3 regions of the Streptomyces sp. NPDC002564 genome follow, and region 2 is predicted to be linked to each of the others. Evidence: riboswitches for the same ligand, from Rfam matches in the RefSeq annotation. Region 2 holds a riboswitch; each other region holds the start of a gene.
The links. A riboswitch is a leader RNA that binds a small molecule or an ion and turns the genes downstream of it on or off. The one in region 2 is predicted to bind cobalamin.
Positions count from the first base shown of each region.

Region 1 (4,816 bases), on a different contig from region 2:
CACCTTCACCCTGGCGCCCGAGCCGCCGGAGGGCATCCGCCGCGCCTGACGGAGGGTGTCCGCCTGGCCCTCGCCCGAGCGCCCGCCCGAGGGGCCGACGTAGGCCGGACGGGTACGATGTAATGCATGAGTGAGCAGAGGGACCCTTACGAGCTGCGTGACGGTGTACCCACGGTCGAGGACTTCCGGCGGCTGCGCACCCGGGCCGGGCTCTCCGACAAGGCCCGCGAGGCGGTCGAGCTGGCGCTGCCCCGCACGTGGCACGGAGTCGTCCTCACCCACGAGGGCGAGCCCATCGGCATGGGGCGGGTGATCGGCGACGGGGGCACGGCGTTCCAGATCGTCGACATCTGCGTCGACCCCGCACACCAGGGCCGCGGCCTCGGCAAGCGCATCATGGCCGCGCTCACCGAGGAACTGGAGCGCAGGGCGCCCGCGACCGCCTACGTCTCACTGATCGCGGACGGCCCCGCGCGCTTCCTCTACGAGAAGTTCGGCTTCGCCGACACCGCCACGCACGACTCGATCGGCATGTACCGCCTGATGGGCGGGCGGCCCGGCGCCGCCTGATCCCGGCGCCGGGCGGCGAGCCCGAAAGCCGCCGGGTCAGGCGCCCCGGCGCAGCGCGATCGTGTCGCCGACGGAGATCACCTTTCCGCGGGAGGCGGCGGCGAACGACGAGCCGTCGACGCTGACCTTCCAGGTGTTCGTGCCGCTGTTGGCCGTGCCGTTGAGCGAGGTGATGGTGCCGCTCCCGGAGGACGGGGTGACCGCGCCGACACAGCCCGTGGGCGTGGCGGACGCCGGCGCCGCGTCCAGGACGGCGCCGAGGGTCGTCGTGCCGCCCGTCGGGGTGAGGGAGACGGAGCACACCTTCAGGTCGCCCGTGCCGTCGTCCACGGTCACGGCCAGTGTCGTGGCCGTCCCCGCGGTCAGGGCGCTCTCGCCCACCCACCGGGGCGCGCCGGAGGTGACGGGAGTCGGCGGGGCGGCGGTGAAGCCGCCCCCGGCCACGGCCCGCAGGCCGTCGATCGACGCGTAGGCCTGCGGCGCGGTGTCGCTCGGCAGGTACTTGAAGCCGCCGCCGGGGTTGAACTGCTGGCTGATGAGGAAGTCCACCGGCGTCTTGCCCCGGGAGGTGAGGAAGTCGCCGGTCTGCGGGTTGATGCCGCACGCGTTGAGGCCGGATACCGCCCAGCCGTTGGAGTCGGTGTTCACGCCGAACATGGCGTTGAACGCGCCGGAGGTCGCGATCAGCTTGCCCTTGAGGAAGCCCTTCGCCCGCACGACGTCGGCGTCCGTGTTCGGCACGCCGGACACGCACAGGGCCGCCATCGCGGCCCCGGTCATGTCGATGTCGCTCGCCGCGCCGAGCTGGCCGGGGTCGCCCTCGGCCTTCCCGAAGTTCCAGCCGCCGTCGTTGTGCTGGTTGGCGCGGATACGGGTGATCATCTTGTCGCGCAGTGCCTGCGGGACGCGGGTCTGGCCGGCCGTCGTCCTGGCCCCGTTCAGGGCGAGGGCGGCGAAGACGGTGCCGTTGAAGTTGGCCGAAGGGCCGAAGTAGCCGGGCTCGGCCGTCTGCCAGTGCCGGTAGATGTCGGCGACGAGGTTGCGGGAGGCCGAGACGCGTGCGGGATCGATGCCGGCGGCGTAGGCGTTGAGGGCCGCCCGCTCGTAGTCGGTGACGACGGGGGACGACGAGGGCCAGCCGCTGCCGGCCAGCAGGGTCCGGTACACGGATCTCGCGTTCTTGCTCGCGTCGCCGCCGGGTGTCACATCGACCGCGGCGGTGCCCGCGGCGGCGAGCGCGCTGAACGCCCACTCGTTGGACAGTCCCGACCCGGCGTACGAACCGTCGGCGGCCTGCAGGGACTTGAGATAGGCGACGCCGTTCGTCTTCGACGTGGCCAGCTGCGCCGGAGTGGCGGTCGCGGCCGCCGGCACCGTGGTCAGGGTGAAGGCGCCGAGCGCGGCCGCCGCGGCGAGGGCGGCACGGCGCGGGGAGGTGAGGCGTGCGGAGGTGTGGCGGGGCATGGCGTGCTCCAGGAATGAGGGACGCCGACCGGCCCGGGCGGTGCCCCAAAGGGGTGCACGCGGCGGGTGTGGCCGCCGTCCGGGACGCGTGGACCGACTTCCAACTAGCCTGTGCCGCCTGGGCATTCGGGCTCGGGACGGCCTGCGTCCCACACCGCTGCGCGTCAGCTCCGGACTCCCACCGGAATTCCCCCACTCGGCAGGGCGGGACAGTACCCGACGCCCGCCCGGCCCCGCCACAGCCCGCCTCGAGGGGCACCTGAGGCCCGCCCCGCACCGCCTTGACGCTCGCCGCGCACCCGTGTTCCAATCCGCCCTGATACGCAAGCAGTTCCAGGGGAAGCCGGTCGAAATCCGGCGCTGACCCGCAACCGTAGGCCCGGCACGAGCCGGGCGAGCCGGAATGCCTGGAGCGTGTTCCACAGCAACAGACGCCGTCGCGGACTACGGCGTGGTGCGACCCGCCCCCGTGTCAGGCCCCCGGCCGACGCACGGGGTCAAGCCGCGTCCCGTCTCCCGCTCCGGCCACACAGCGAGGGGGCCGTGGTGAGGACCATGGGGCGCAAGGACGCACGCACACGAAGACGACCCGGCGTGTACGGAGCCGGGCTGTCCGCGCTGCTCGTCACCGTCGCCGCCTGCCTCACCTTCGCCGGCGCCACCCCGGCCACGGCCGACCCCGTCGGCGCCTGCACGGCCACCCGCGGAGCCGTCGTCGCCGTCGACTTCGGCCCGTTCGGCGGCACGGTCGAGCGGGGCTGCGACACCAGCCCCGGCACCGGCTACCAGCTCCTGCGCGAGGGCGGCTTCGGCACCGAGGGCACCCAGCACGACGGCCCCGCCTTCATCTGCCGCATCGGCCACGGCTCCTTCCACGCGGGGACGAAATACCCCACCCCGGCCAAGGAGCCCTGCGTCCTGACCCCGCCCGCCACGGCCTACTGGTCGTACTGGACCGCCTCGCGCGGCCAGGACGAATGGACCTACAGCCAGTACGGCGCCATGGACCGCAAGCTCAAGGACGGCGACGTCGACGCCTGGGTGTACGGCGGCACCGACGTCGGCGGCACGACCGGCAGACCCGCCTTCACCCCCGACGACGTCCGGCCCGGCGGCGGCGGGGGACCCGACCCGGGCGGCGAACCCACCGGCCCGCCCGGCGACATCGACGTACGGGCGGCCGGGGCCTGGCTCAGGGGCCAACTGACCGACGGGGAACGCATCGTCGTCGACGGCTCCGCCACCGACTACCCGCTCACCGTCCAGACCGCCTACGCCCTGGCCGCGGCGGGCGGCAGCAGCACCGACCTCGACAAGGTCACCGCGTTCCTGACCCGGCACGCCGACGCCTTCGTGGCGCCGAACGGCACCGGCGAGGCCCCGGACGCCGCCGCCGTGGCCCGCCTCGCGCTGCTCGCCGAGATCACCGGGAAGGACGCCCGTCACCTCGGCGGCCGTGACCTGATCGCCGACCTCACCGGCAACGTGTGCGCCGCGGGCCCCGACGCCGGACAGCCCACCCCCGGCTGCACCGCGAAGGGCGACTTCCGCAACGCCACCTACGTCGAGGGCCAGGCGCTCGCCGTCCTCGCCCTGCTGCGGGCCGGGGAGAAGCCGCCGACGGCGACCGTGGACCGGCTGACCCAAGTCCAGTGCAGGGACGGCGGCGTCACCGGCGTGCTCATCAGGACCGGCGAGAACTGCGACGGCGACCCCGCGACGACCGGCCTGGTCGCCCTGGTCCTGAAGAAGGCGGGCGGCCACACCACGCAGGTCGGCAAGGCGCGCGACTACCTCGCGAAGGTCCAGCGCGACGACGGCGCGTTCACCGCCTACACCGGCTCGTCCGCCGGCGACGTGACGGCGACCGCCTACGCGGCCCAGGCCCTGCGCGCCCTGGGCGAGACCCGGCGTGCCGACGCCGCCGAGGGCTGGCTGTCCAGGGAGCAACTGCCCGGCGGCGGCTTCGGGTTCGAGCAGGACGCCGCGGAGCCCACCGTCTACACGACGCCGACGGCCGTCCTGACCGGCGCCCGCACCGACCTCGTGCGGCTCACCACGAAGAAGACCGAGCCCACCGACCCGCCCACCACCGGACCGCGGCCCCCGGCGCGGGACGGGGGGCCCGACCTCAAGAAGGGCGTCGCCTACCTCACGGGCGCGGCGCGGCTCAAGCAGAGCCGGTACTACCCGGCCGGTCCGGGCTCCTCGCGCGCCGACTTCGGCCTGACCATCGACGGCGCCTACGCCCTCGCGGCCACCGGCCTGAACAACGGCAAGCTGCGCGGCGTCGTCGACTTCCTCGACAAGCGAAGCAAGGACGGGGAAGGCCGCACGGTCGACGACTGGACGGGCATCGGCACCAAGTACGCCGCCGGAGGCTCGATCGGCAAGACCGCGCTGCTCGCCGAGTCGGTCGGCCGGGACCCCCGCAACTTTGCGGGACACGACCTGATCGCCGCGCTCGACAAGGCCGTATGCGCCAGGAAGAGCGAGGCGCCGGACCGGTCCTGCGCGGCCAAGGGTGCCTACACCTACGCTCCCTCGGTCTTCTCCCAGGCCCTCGCGATCATGGCCCAGCTGCGCGCCGGGGACGAGCGGAACGCACGGGACCCGATCGCGTACCTGGAGAGCCTGCAGCACGCCGACGGCGCCTGGCCGAGCCTCGTCCCGCCGACCGGCGACTCCGACGTGGACTCCACCGCGATCGCCGCGATGGCCCTCGACCTGGCGGGCGGCGACACCGCCGACCGGGCGGTCGACAAGGCCCTCCGATGGATCG
Region 1 covers NZ_JBIARE010000002.1:1,164,297-1,169,112, forward strand. The annotation lists gene ACFYXE_RS11180 (ATP-binding protein) at 1-49, shown strand, start outside; gene ACFYXE_RS11185 (GNAT family N-acetyltransferase) at 127-570, shown strand; gene ACFYXE_RS11190 (prenyltransferase/squalene oxidase repeat-containing protein) at 607-2,034, opposite strand; cobalamin riboswitch at 2,155-2,227, opposite strand; cobalamin riboswitch at 2,332-2,464, shown strand; gene ACFYXE_RS11195 (prenyltransferase/squalene oxidase repeat-containing protein) at 2,590-4,816, shown strand, end outside.
Region 1: another riboswitch for cobalamin. It lies ahead of ACFYXE_RS11195 (prenyltransferase/squalene oxidase repeat-containing protein); the one in region 2 lies ahead of ACFYXE_RS34260 (ABC transporter substrate-binding protein).

Region 2 (4,816 bases):
GCCACCCTTCAGCAGGACCGCAAGTAGCCCCCCGCGAGCAGCGCATGGACCGGAAGCAGCGACGCATCTGATGCCAGGACAATTCGAACCGATCCCCGGGGGCGGCGCCGCCGTCGCGCTCGACGAGGTCGAGGTCTCGATCATCCGTTCCCTCGCCGTGCAGCTTCTGGAGCTGATCGGGCCGGGGCCGGGCGGCGAGGTCTCCGACGACCCGCTGGCGGAGTTGTTCGCCGAGGGGCCGAGCGAGCCGCCCGCCGACCCGGTGATGCGGCGCCTGCTGCCCGACGCCTACGGCGGGCCCGGCGCCGAGGGCGCCGAGGGCGGCGCGGACGGCGCGGGCGACGCGGAGGAGGCGCGGGCGTATTCGGCCGAGTTCCGCCGGTTCACGGAGAACGACCTGCGGGCCAAGAAGCGTGACGACGCCCTGGTCGTGATCCGCTCGCTGGACGCGATGACGTCGGCGGGCGAGGGCGGGGCTGTCCTGAAACTGTCGGTCGAGGAGTCCCGGCACTGGCTCGGGGCGCTCAACGACCTGCGGCTCGCGATCGGCACCCGCCTGGAGGTCGCCGACGAGGACGACGCCGATCTGCTCTACCGGCTGCCCGACTCCGACCCCCGCAAGCCGATGGTGATGGCCTACCTCTGGCTCGGCGGACTGCAGGAGACGCTGGTCGGGACGTTGCTGGGCTGAGCCGCCGCGGCGCCGCGAAATTCGGTGCAGGGGGCACCGAATATTGTTGTATCGGACAATTTCCGGCCCCCGGAGAGCCTGTTCGCTCAGCGGATGCTCAAATCCGGATAACGATCGAGTCACTTCATTGCCCGGCTTTATGGCGTCAAGGGCATTTTGTCCGCTTCTCCCTGTGGGCTGCGCCACAGATGGCTTGTTCCCTCACTATTGCCACCGTGATAAATCTTCACGACCGCTCGGTGACGCCACCCATGTCGCCGAGGGCGCTTCAGCCGGCAGACCGCCGGTAGCACTCCATCCATATCCGGGGGGATCAGGACCTGATCCGCAGCCACAACGCAGATGTGCGGGCGCGGATCAGCATGGAGAAAGGCGTCACCATGACCTCAGTGCAGGTCGAAGAGCACCACGACGAGCACGGCAATGGGGTCGTGCAGGGCTCGTCCGGCGAGGGCGAGGGCTATCAGCGCGGGCTCGGGGCCCGGCAGATCCAGATGATCGCGATCGGCGGTGCCATCGGCACCGGCCTGTTCCTCGGCGCGGGCAAGGCCATCCACAAGGCCGGACCCAGCCTCATCCTGGCGTACGCCATCGCGGGCCTCGTCATCTTCTTCATCATGCGGGCGCTCGGCGAGCTCCTCATGTACCGGCCCGTGTCCGGCTCCTTCTCGGAGTACGCACGCGAGTTCATGGGCCCGTTCTTCGGATTCGTGACCGGCTGGACGTACTGGCTCTTCTGGGTCGTCACCGGCATCACCGAAGTGACCGCGGCCGCCCAGTACATGCAGTACTGGACCCACGACTCCTTCCCGCAATGGGCCTACGCGCTGGTCTTCACGGTCATCCTGTACGGCGCGAACCTCATCTCCGTGAAGCTCTTCGGCGAGCTGGAGTTCTGGTTCTCGATGGTCAAGGTCACCGCGATCATCGGCATGATCCTGATCTGCGTCGGCATCCTCACCATCGGCTTCTCCGACGCCGGTGACACCGCCTCGGTGACCCACCTGTGGAACGACGGCGGCTTCTTCCCCAACGGCATCGGCTCCACGCTGATGACCCTGCAGATCGTGATGTTCGCCTTCCTCGCCGTCGAGCTCGTCGGCGTCACCGCGGGCGAGTCCAAGGACCCGAAGACCGTCCTGCCCAAGGCCATCAACACCGTGCCGTGGCGCATCGCCGTCTTCTACGTCGGCGCGCTGATCATGATCCTGTCGGTCGTGCCGTGGACCTCCTTCAAGCCCGGCGTCTCGCCGTTCGTGAAGGCCTTCGAGGAGATGGGGCTCGGCGTCGGCGCCGCCATCGTGAACTTCGTGGTCCTCACCGCCGCGCTCTCCTCCTGCAACTCCGGCATGTACTCCACCGGCCGCATGCTGCGCGACCTGGCGCTCAACGGCCAGGGCCCGAAGTTCTTCACCAAGCTCACGAAGAACGGCCTGCCGCTGATCGGCACCACGGTCTCCGCCGCGTTCATGCTGGTCGGCGTCTGGATCAACTACCAGTGGCCGGGCGAGGCGTTCAACTACGTCGTCTCCTTCGCGACCATCTCCGGCATGTGGGCCTGGATCATGATCCTGTGCTGCCAGATCCGCTACCGCCGCAAGGCCGACCGCGGCGAGCTGCCGCAGTCCACCTTCCGGGCGCCCGGAGCCCCGTACACCAGCTGGTTCGCCCTGCTCTTCATCGGCATGGTCATCGTGATGATGGGCGTCGACAAGGACGCGCGGATCTCGCTGTACGCGGCCCCGGTCTGGGCGGCGATCCTCACCGTCTCCTACCTGGTCCTCAAGAGCCGCAACCCGCAGGCCGCGGCCTTCAGCAAGCGCAAGGTGACGGCTGACCGGGCCGACCGGGCCGACCAGGCCGACCGGCACTGACACCGGCGCTCCCCGGAGCGCACCGTCCGGCATGCGGGCCCGCGCGTACCACACTTCGGTACGCGCGGGCCCCTCTGCTTATCCTGACTGCCATGCTGACCATCACCCAGGCCCTCCACGACCAGATCGTCGCGCACGCGCGCCAGGACCACCCCGACGAGGCCTGTGGCGTGGTCGCGGGCCCCGAGGGCACCGGCCGCCCCGAGCGGTTCATCCCCATGCTGAACGCCGCGCGCTCGCCCACGTTCTACGAGTTCGACTCGGGTGACCTGCTCAAGCTGTACCGCGAGATGGACGACCGCGACGAGGAGCCGGTGATCGTCTACCACTCGCACACGGCGACCGAGGCCTACCCCTCGCGCACCGACATCACCTACGCCAACGAGCCCGGCGCGCACTACGTCCTGGTCTCCACCGCGGACACCGACGACGCGGGCCCCTTCCAGTTCCGCTCCTACCGGATCGTGGACGGCGAGGTCACCGAGGAAGAGGTGCAGGTCGTCCAGGCATACTGAGCCCGACCACCTTCGAGGCGGCAGGAGCCAGGAAGCCGGTGCGAACCCGGCACGGTCCCGCCACTGTGACCCCACCCCTCCACCGGGGCGGGGGAGTCAGGAACTGACCTGCCGCCTTATCTCCACGCAACGCAGGGGACGCGGAAATCCCCTGGAGGAGGCAGCTCAGCCATGTCCCGCCGTCCCACCGGCATACGCGCGCTCGCCGCGGCCGCCCTGCTCGTCCCGCTCGCCGCGTGCTCCTCGTCCGACGGCGAGGCCGGCACCGGGCCCGCCGCCCGGGCCGCCGGATTCCCGTACACCGTCACCAACTGCGGCGTGAAGACGACGTACGAGGCACCCCCGAAGCGCGCCGTGCCCATGAACCAGCACGCCACCGAAGTGCTGCTCGAACTCGGCCTCAAGGACCGCATCGCCGGGACCGCCTACCTCGACGACCAGGTCCTGCCGCGGTACGAGAAGGCCTACAAGTCCCTCCCGGTGATCGCCAAGGAGTACCCCTCCTACGAGAAGCTGCTCTCCGTCGACCCCGACTACGTCTACGGCGGCTACGCCAGCGCCTTCCTCGCCGGCGACGGCCGCAGCCGCGCCGCGCTCGCCAAGTCCGGCATCCACAGCCGCCTCAACGTCGAGGGCTGCGCCAAGCGCCCGGTCTCCATGGACGACGTCTACCGCGAGGTCCGCGAGGTCGGCTCCACCTTCGGGGTGCGCGACCGCGCCGACCGCTGGGTCAAGGGCGCCCAGCGCGAACTGGCCGCCACCGCCGCGCGGGCCAAGGACAAGAAGCCCCGCGCCGTCTTCGTCTACGACAGCGGCGACAAGACCGCGTTCACCGCCGGCGGCCGCGGCATCGGCAACGACATCATCGAGCGGGCGGGCGGCCGCAACGTCTTCGGCGACGTCGACAAGTCCTTCAGCGACGCGTCCTGGGAGAAGGTCGTCGAGCGCAGGCCCGAGACCATCCTGATCCTCGACTACGGCGCCACCACGGTCGAACAGAAGAAGAAGCGCCTCCTGCAGGACCCGGTCCTCCAGGACGTCCCCGCCGTCAAGAACAAGAGCTTCGCGGTATTGCGCCTCTCGGACGTGGTCACCGGCGTACGAGCACCCGAGGCGGTGCGGAAGCTGGCGGCCCAGCTGTGAGGACGACGCCCGTCCGGCGACCGGGGACGAGCCCGCAGGAGGACCGACGACCGGGGACGAGCCCGCAGGAGGACCGACGACCGGGCACCCGCGGACGCCGGCTCACCGTCCTGGCGGTCCTCACGGCCGCCCTCGCGGCAGCGATCCTCGCCGGGCTCGCCCTCGGCTCCGTCCGCATCCCGCCCGGGGACGTCGTCGAGATCCTGACCGGCCGCGCCGGCCCCTCCCCGTTCCGCACGATCGTGCTGGACGTGCGGCTGCCGAGGGTCGTCCTCGGCGCCACCGTCGGCGCCGGACTCGCCGTCATCGGCACCGTCCTGCAAGCCCTCGTCCGCAACCCCCTCGCCGACCCGTTCCTGCTCGGCGTCTCCTCGGGCGCCTCCGTCGGCGCGGTCTGCGCGATCGTGCTCGGCGGCGTCTTCGGCCTCGGCGCGGCCCTGTCCACCACCGTCACGATCCCGGCCGCCTCCTTCGCGGGCGCCCTCGTCTCGCTGGTCGTCGTCTACGCGCTCGCCCGAGGCGGCGGCGGCAGCTTCGCCACCGGGCGCCTGATCCTCGCGGGCGTCGCCGTCTCGTACATCCTGACCGCGCTG
Region 2 covers NZ_JBIARE010000014.1:135,768-140,583, forward strand. The annotation lists gene clpS (ATP-dependent Clp protease adapter ClpS) at 1-27, shown strand, start outside; gene ACFYXE_RS34245 (DUF2017 domain-containing protein) at 71-691, shown strand; gene ACFYXE_RS34250 (amino acid permease) at 1,072-2,565, shown strand; gene ACFYXE_RS34255 (M67 family metallopeptidase) at 2,658-3,080, shown strand; cobalamin riboswitch at 3,044-3,207, shown strand; gene ACFYXE_RS34260 (ABC transporter substrate-binding protein) at 3,252-4,223, shown strand; gene ACFYXE_RS34265 (FecCD family ABC transporter permease) at 4,334-4,816, shown strand, end outside.

Region 3 (4,816 bases), on a different contig from region 2:
GTATCCGCCGTGGAGTTGCAGGGCGCGGTCGGCCACGGAGTAGCCGGTGTCGGTGGCGAAGCGCTTGGCCATGGCGCACAGTTCCGGGGCCCCCGGGTCGCCCCGGTCGAGGACCTCGGCCGCCTGGCGCACGAGCGCGCGGGCGGCGGACAGTTCGGTGGCCATGTCGGCGAGCCGGAACCGCAGCGCCTGGGCGTCGAGGAGGGGCGCGCCGAACGCCTCGCGGTCCGCGAGGTGGGCCACGCTGCGGTGCAGGGCGCTCTGGGCGCCGCCCAGCGAGCAGGCCGCGATGCCGAGCCGGCCGCCGTTGAGGCCGTTCATGGCGATGCGGAACCCGTCGCCCTCGGCGCCGAGCCTGCGGTCGGCGGGGATCCGCACGCCGTCGAGGACGACCTGACGGGTGGGCTGGGCGTTCCAGCCCATCTTGCGTTCGTCGGCGCCGAAGGAGAGGCCTTCGTCGTCCCGTTCGACGACGAACGCCGAGATGCCGCCGGGGCCGTCCTCTCCGGTGCGGGCCATGACGACGTACACCTGCGAGGCGCCCGCGCCCGAGATGAACTGTTTGACGCCGGTCAGCACATAGCTGTCGCCGTCGCGTTCGGCGCGGGTGCGCAGGGCCGCGGCGTCCGATCCGGCGCCGGGCTCGGTGAGGCAGTAGCTGCCGAGGGCGGCGGCGCTGCACAGTCCCGGCAGCCAGCGGGCGCGCTGTGCCGCGTCGCCGTACCGGTCGATCATCCAGGCGACCATGTTGTGGATGGAGAGGTAGCCGGCGATGGAGGGGCAGCCGGTGGCCAGGGCCTCGAAGACGAGGGTGCCGTCGGCGCGGCCGAGCCCCGAACCGCCGTGCTCCTCCCGTACGTAGACGCCGCCGAGGCCCAGTTCGGCGGCCTTGCGCAGCACGTCGACGGGGAAGTGCTTGTCCCGGTCCCAGGCGACGGCGTGCGGCGCGAGGTGTTCGTCGGCGAAGTCGAGGGTGACCTCGGTGAGCGCGAGCTGGTCCTTGGTGAGGGTGGTGGCGGTCGGTGTCATCGCGCTCATCCCATCGTCGGGATGGTGAAGTTCGCGCCTTCCCTGGTCCCGGAGGGCCAGCGCGAGGTGACGGTCTTGGTGCGGGTGTAGAAGCGGACGGCGTCGGGGCCGTGCTGGTTGAGGTCGCCGAACCCGGACCGCTTCCAGCCGCCGAAGGTGTGGTAGGCGACGGGTACCGGGATCGGCACGTTCACGCCGACCATGCCGGCGCCGACGCGGCGGGTGAAGTCGCGGGCGGTGTCGCCGTCCCTGGTGAAGATCGCGACGCCGTTGCCGTAGGGGTGCTCGGTGGGCAGCCGCAGGGCGGCCTCGTAGTCCGCCGCGCGGGCCACGCACAGGACCGGGCCGAAGATCTCCTCGCGGTAGATCCGCATGCGCGGCGAGACGCGGTCGAAGAGGGTCGCTCCGGCGAAGAAGCCGTTCTCGTGGCCGGGCAGGGTGAAGTCACGCCCGTCGACGACGAGTTCGGCACCTTCGTTGACGCCGATGTCCACGTAGCGGCGGACCCGGTCGAGGGCCTCGCGGCTCACCAGCGGGCCGAAGTCCGCCGCCGGGTCGTCGGAGCGGCCGATGCGCAGCTCGGCGACGCGCTCCTTGAGGCGGGCGACGAGGGCGTCGGCGGTCTCCTCGCCGACGGGGACGGCGACGGAGATGGCCATGCAGCGCTCGCCCGCCGAGCCGTATCCGGCGCCGATCAGGGCGTCCACGGCCTGGTCGAGGTCGGCGTCGGGCATCACGATCATGTGGTTCTTGGCGCCGCCGAAGCACTGGGCGCGTTTGCCGTGCGCCGCGGCGGTGGCGTAGATGTGCGCGGCGATCGGCGTGGAGCCGACGAAGCCGAGCGCCTGTACGCGCGGGTCCTCCAGGAGCGTGTCGACGCTCTCCTTGCCGCCGTTGACGACATTGAGCACGCCGGGCGGCAGGCCCGCCTCGACGAACAGCTCGGCGAGCCGGAGCGGCACCGAGGGGGCGCGCTCGGACGGCTTGAGGACGAAGGCGTTTCCGCAGGCCAGTGCGGGCGCCGCCTTCCACAGCGGGATCATCGCGGGGAAGTTGAAGGGGGTGATGCCCGCGGTGACGCCGAGCGGCACGCGCAGGGAGTGCACATCGATGCCGGTGCCCGCGTTGTCGGTGAACTCGCCCTTGAGCAGGTGCGGGATACCGGCGGCGAACTCCACGACCTCCAGGCCGCGTTGCAGGTCGCCGTGGGCGTCGGCGACGGTCTTGCCGTGTTCGCAGGAGAGCAGCCGGGCCAGCTCGTCCCGCTCGCCCTCGACGAGTTGGAGGAAGCGCAGCAGCACGCGGGCGCGGCGCTGCGGGTTCCACTCGCCCCAGGCGCGCTGGGCGGACTCGGCGTCGGCGATCGCCGCCTCCGTCTCCGCCCGCCCGGCGAGCGGCACCTGTGCCTGCACGGAGCCGGAGTTGGGGTCGTACACGTCGGCGAAGAGCCCGGAGGCGCCGCTCACGTGCTTGCCGCCGATGAAGTGTGTCAGTTCACGGACCATGAGAGCCTGCTCTCGTCAGGTGAGTCCGGGGATGGCACGGCAGGCCGACGACGCCACCGGGTGAGGGGCGCGGGCGGGTCTGTCGTGGGACGCGAAGGCCTAAGAGCCGTCGTGGAGTCGGGCGTCGGCGCGGGCCGTCGCTCGCTTCGCCGGATCACCTGGGTCGTGGGTACGGACCGGTGCCATGCGTGTCTGCTCCATCCTCGTGGACAACACGGAACACCCCGCGGCCGGTATCCTGACTCCCGGATCAGCGCGCGTTCTCCCGCCTTCCCGACGGGACTTGTCCGTCAGTGGCGTATCACTCGCGAGAACGCACTCCCCGGTCACAGTGGCGGGACCGCGCCGGATTCACACCGGCTTCCCTGCACCGCGGGCTCTGGTCACGAACATATAGTTGGACGTCCTAGTAAGTCCACCCCCGTCTTTCACGCCACCCACTTGCGGCCCGGTGACGCCCGGGCCGGACGGGGACACACAGGGTGGCGCGGAGCGGGCCGCCGCGAGGTGCCTAGCCCCTCACTGACCGTCCTTCAGCTTGATGATCTTGCCGTTCTTGTCGAGCGTGTGGTCGTTCCAGTACGTGTCCCACTTGTCCCCGACGTGCTCGGGGACCTTGCCCTCCGGGTAACGGGCGTACCCCTTCGGCGGCTCCTCGCCCTTGGGGTGGCAGGCGGAACCGCTGCTCCCCACCAGCAGGATCGGGTACTCCTCGCCCCCGCAGACCGCGTCCTGCATGGAGCACCCGGTCAGCACGGCGGCGGCGCTCACGCCCGCGAGCGCGAGGCCCACCACGGACCGCGCACGACGGTTCCCGGTGGCTCGTCCTGCCGGGCTGACTCGGATGATGCTGCGCACGGTTGGCTCCCTCTCGTCGGCTGAGGGGACCAGCCTCCGCGACCCGCGAGGAACGATCATGAGTACGGATACTCAGCCGACCGTGGTCGAGGTACCCGATTCGCCGTCCAGGACCACGTCGACGGCGCGTCGGCGGTGCGCGGCGAAGCGCTCGCGCGCGATGTCGGCATCGCGGGTGCGCAGGGCGGCGACGAGGTCACGATGTTCACGCGGCACGCGGTCGAGGTACCCCTGGGAACTGTGCCCGATCCGGGTCAGCAGGAACAGGTGGACCTGACAGCGGATGCCCTCCCACGCCTCGACCAGGCGCCGGTGCCCGCCGGCGGCGAAGACGGCATCGTGGAACTCGATGTCGCGCCGGACCAAGTCGTGCGCGTCGGCGGCCCGTTCCATCAACTCGGCGCTCCGGTCCAGCCGGGCGAGGTCCTCCTGCGAGGCGCGCGCGACGATCCGCTCCACGGCCAGGTCCTCCAACGCGCCGCGCAGACTGTCGAGTTCGGCGACGTCATCGGGGGTCAGCGCGGTCACCGTCGTGCCGCGATGCCACGCGCAGTGGACGAGGCCCTCCCGCTCGAGGAGCCGCAGCGCCTCCCGCACGGGGCCGCGGCTCACGTCCATCGCCACCGACAGTTCCACCTCGCGCAGTTGCGCGCCCGGGGCGTAGGCCCCGCTGAAGATGGCCTCCCGGATCCGGTCCGCCACCTCGTCGGCAAGCCCCCGGCGCCGCGCGGGCGCCACCTGCCCCAGCTCGTTCATGTCGTGCTCCTCCCGGGGCCGACAATGTTAACATGCGACCTATCTCCTAATATCCGCATGGAGACACCGGATGTCTTCATGGGGTCACCGACTGCGGGCACACCGGCAGTCGGGCCATTCGCACCGGGCGGCTCCCCGGCCGCCCCGCACGGAAGGGCAGTGCCGACCATGAGCGATACGGAGTCCGCAATCCCCCGGTTCCACCTGGCCGTGCCGGTCGACGACCTGGCCGCCGCGCGCCTCTTCTACGGCGAGGTGCTCGGCCTGGAGCAGGGCCGCAGTGCGGAGACCTGGGTGGACTGGGACCTGCACGGCCACCAGTTCGTCACCCATCTCGTGCCGGAGCGGGCGCAGCGCGTGCACAACCCGGTCGACGGCCACGACGTGCCCGTACCGCACTTCGGACTGATCCTGCCGATACCCGCGTTCCGGCGGCTCGCCGACCGGCTGCGGACGGCGGGCGTCGAGTTCGTCATCGAGCCCTACGTCCGCTTCGAGGGCCACCAGGGCGAGCAGTGGACGATGTTCCTCCTCGACCCGGCCGGCAACGCCCTGGAGTTCAAGGCCTTCGCCGACCCGTCGCAGATCTTCGCCGCCTGACGCCACCCGGCCCACCGGCGCATCCGACAGGGTGTCCTAGACTCCGCCGCATGAAGATCGCGCCCGCT
Region 3 covers NZ_JBIARE010000002.1:850,932-855,747, reverse strand. The annotation lists gene ACFYXE_RS10035 (acyl-CoA dehydrogenase family protein) at 1-1,029, opposite strand, end outside; gene ACFYXE_RS10030 (CoA-acylating methylmalonate-semialdehyde dehydrogenase) at 1,035-2,534, opposite strand; cobalamin riboswitch at 2,745-2,924, opposite strand; gene ACFYXE_RS10025 (SCO0607 family lipoprotein) at 3,054-3,383, opposite strand; gene ACFYXE_RS10020 (GntR family transcriptional regulator) at 3,465-4,148, opposite strand; gene ACFYXE_RS10015 (VOC family protein) at 4,317-4,748, shown strand; gene ACFYXE_RS10010 (transporter substrate-binding domain-containing protein) at 4,799-4,816, shown strand, end outside.
Region 3: another riboswitch for cobalamin. It lies ahead of ACFYXE_RS10030 (CoA-acylating methylmalonate-semialdehyde dehydrogenase); the one in region 2 lies ahead of ACFYXE_RS34260 (ABC transporter substrate-binding protein).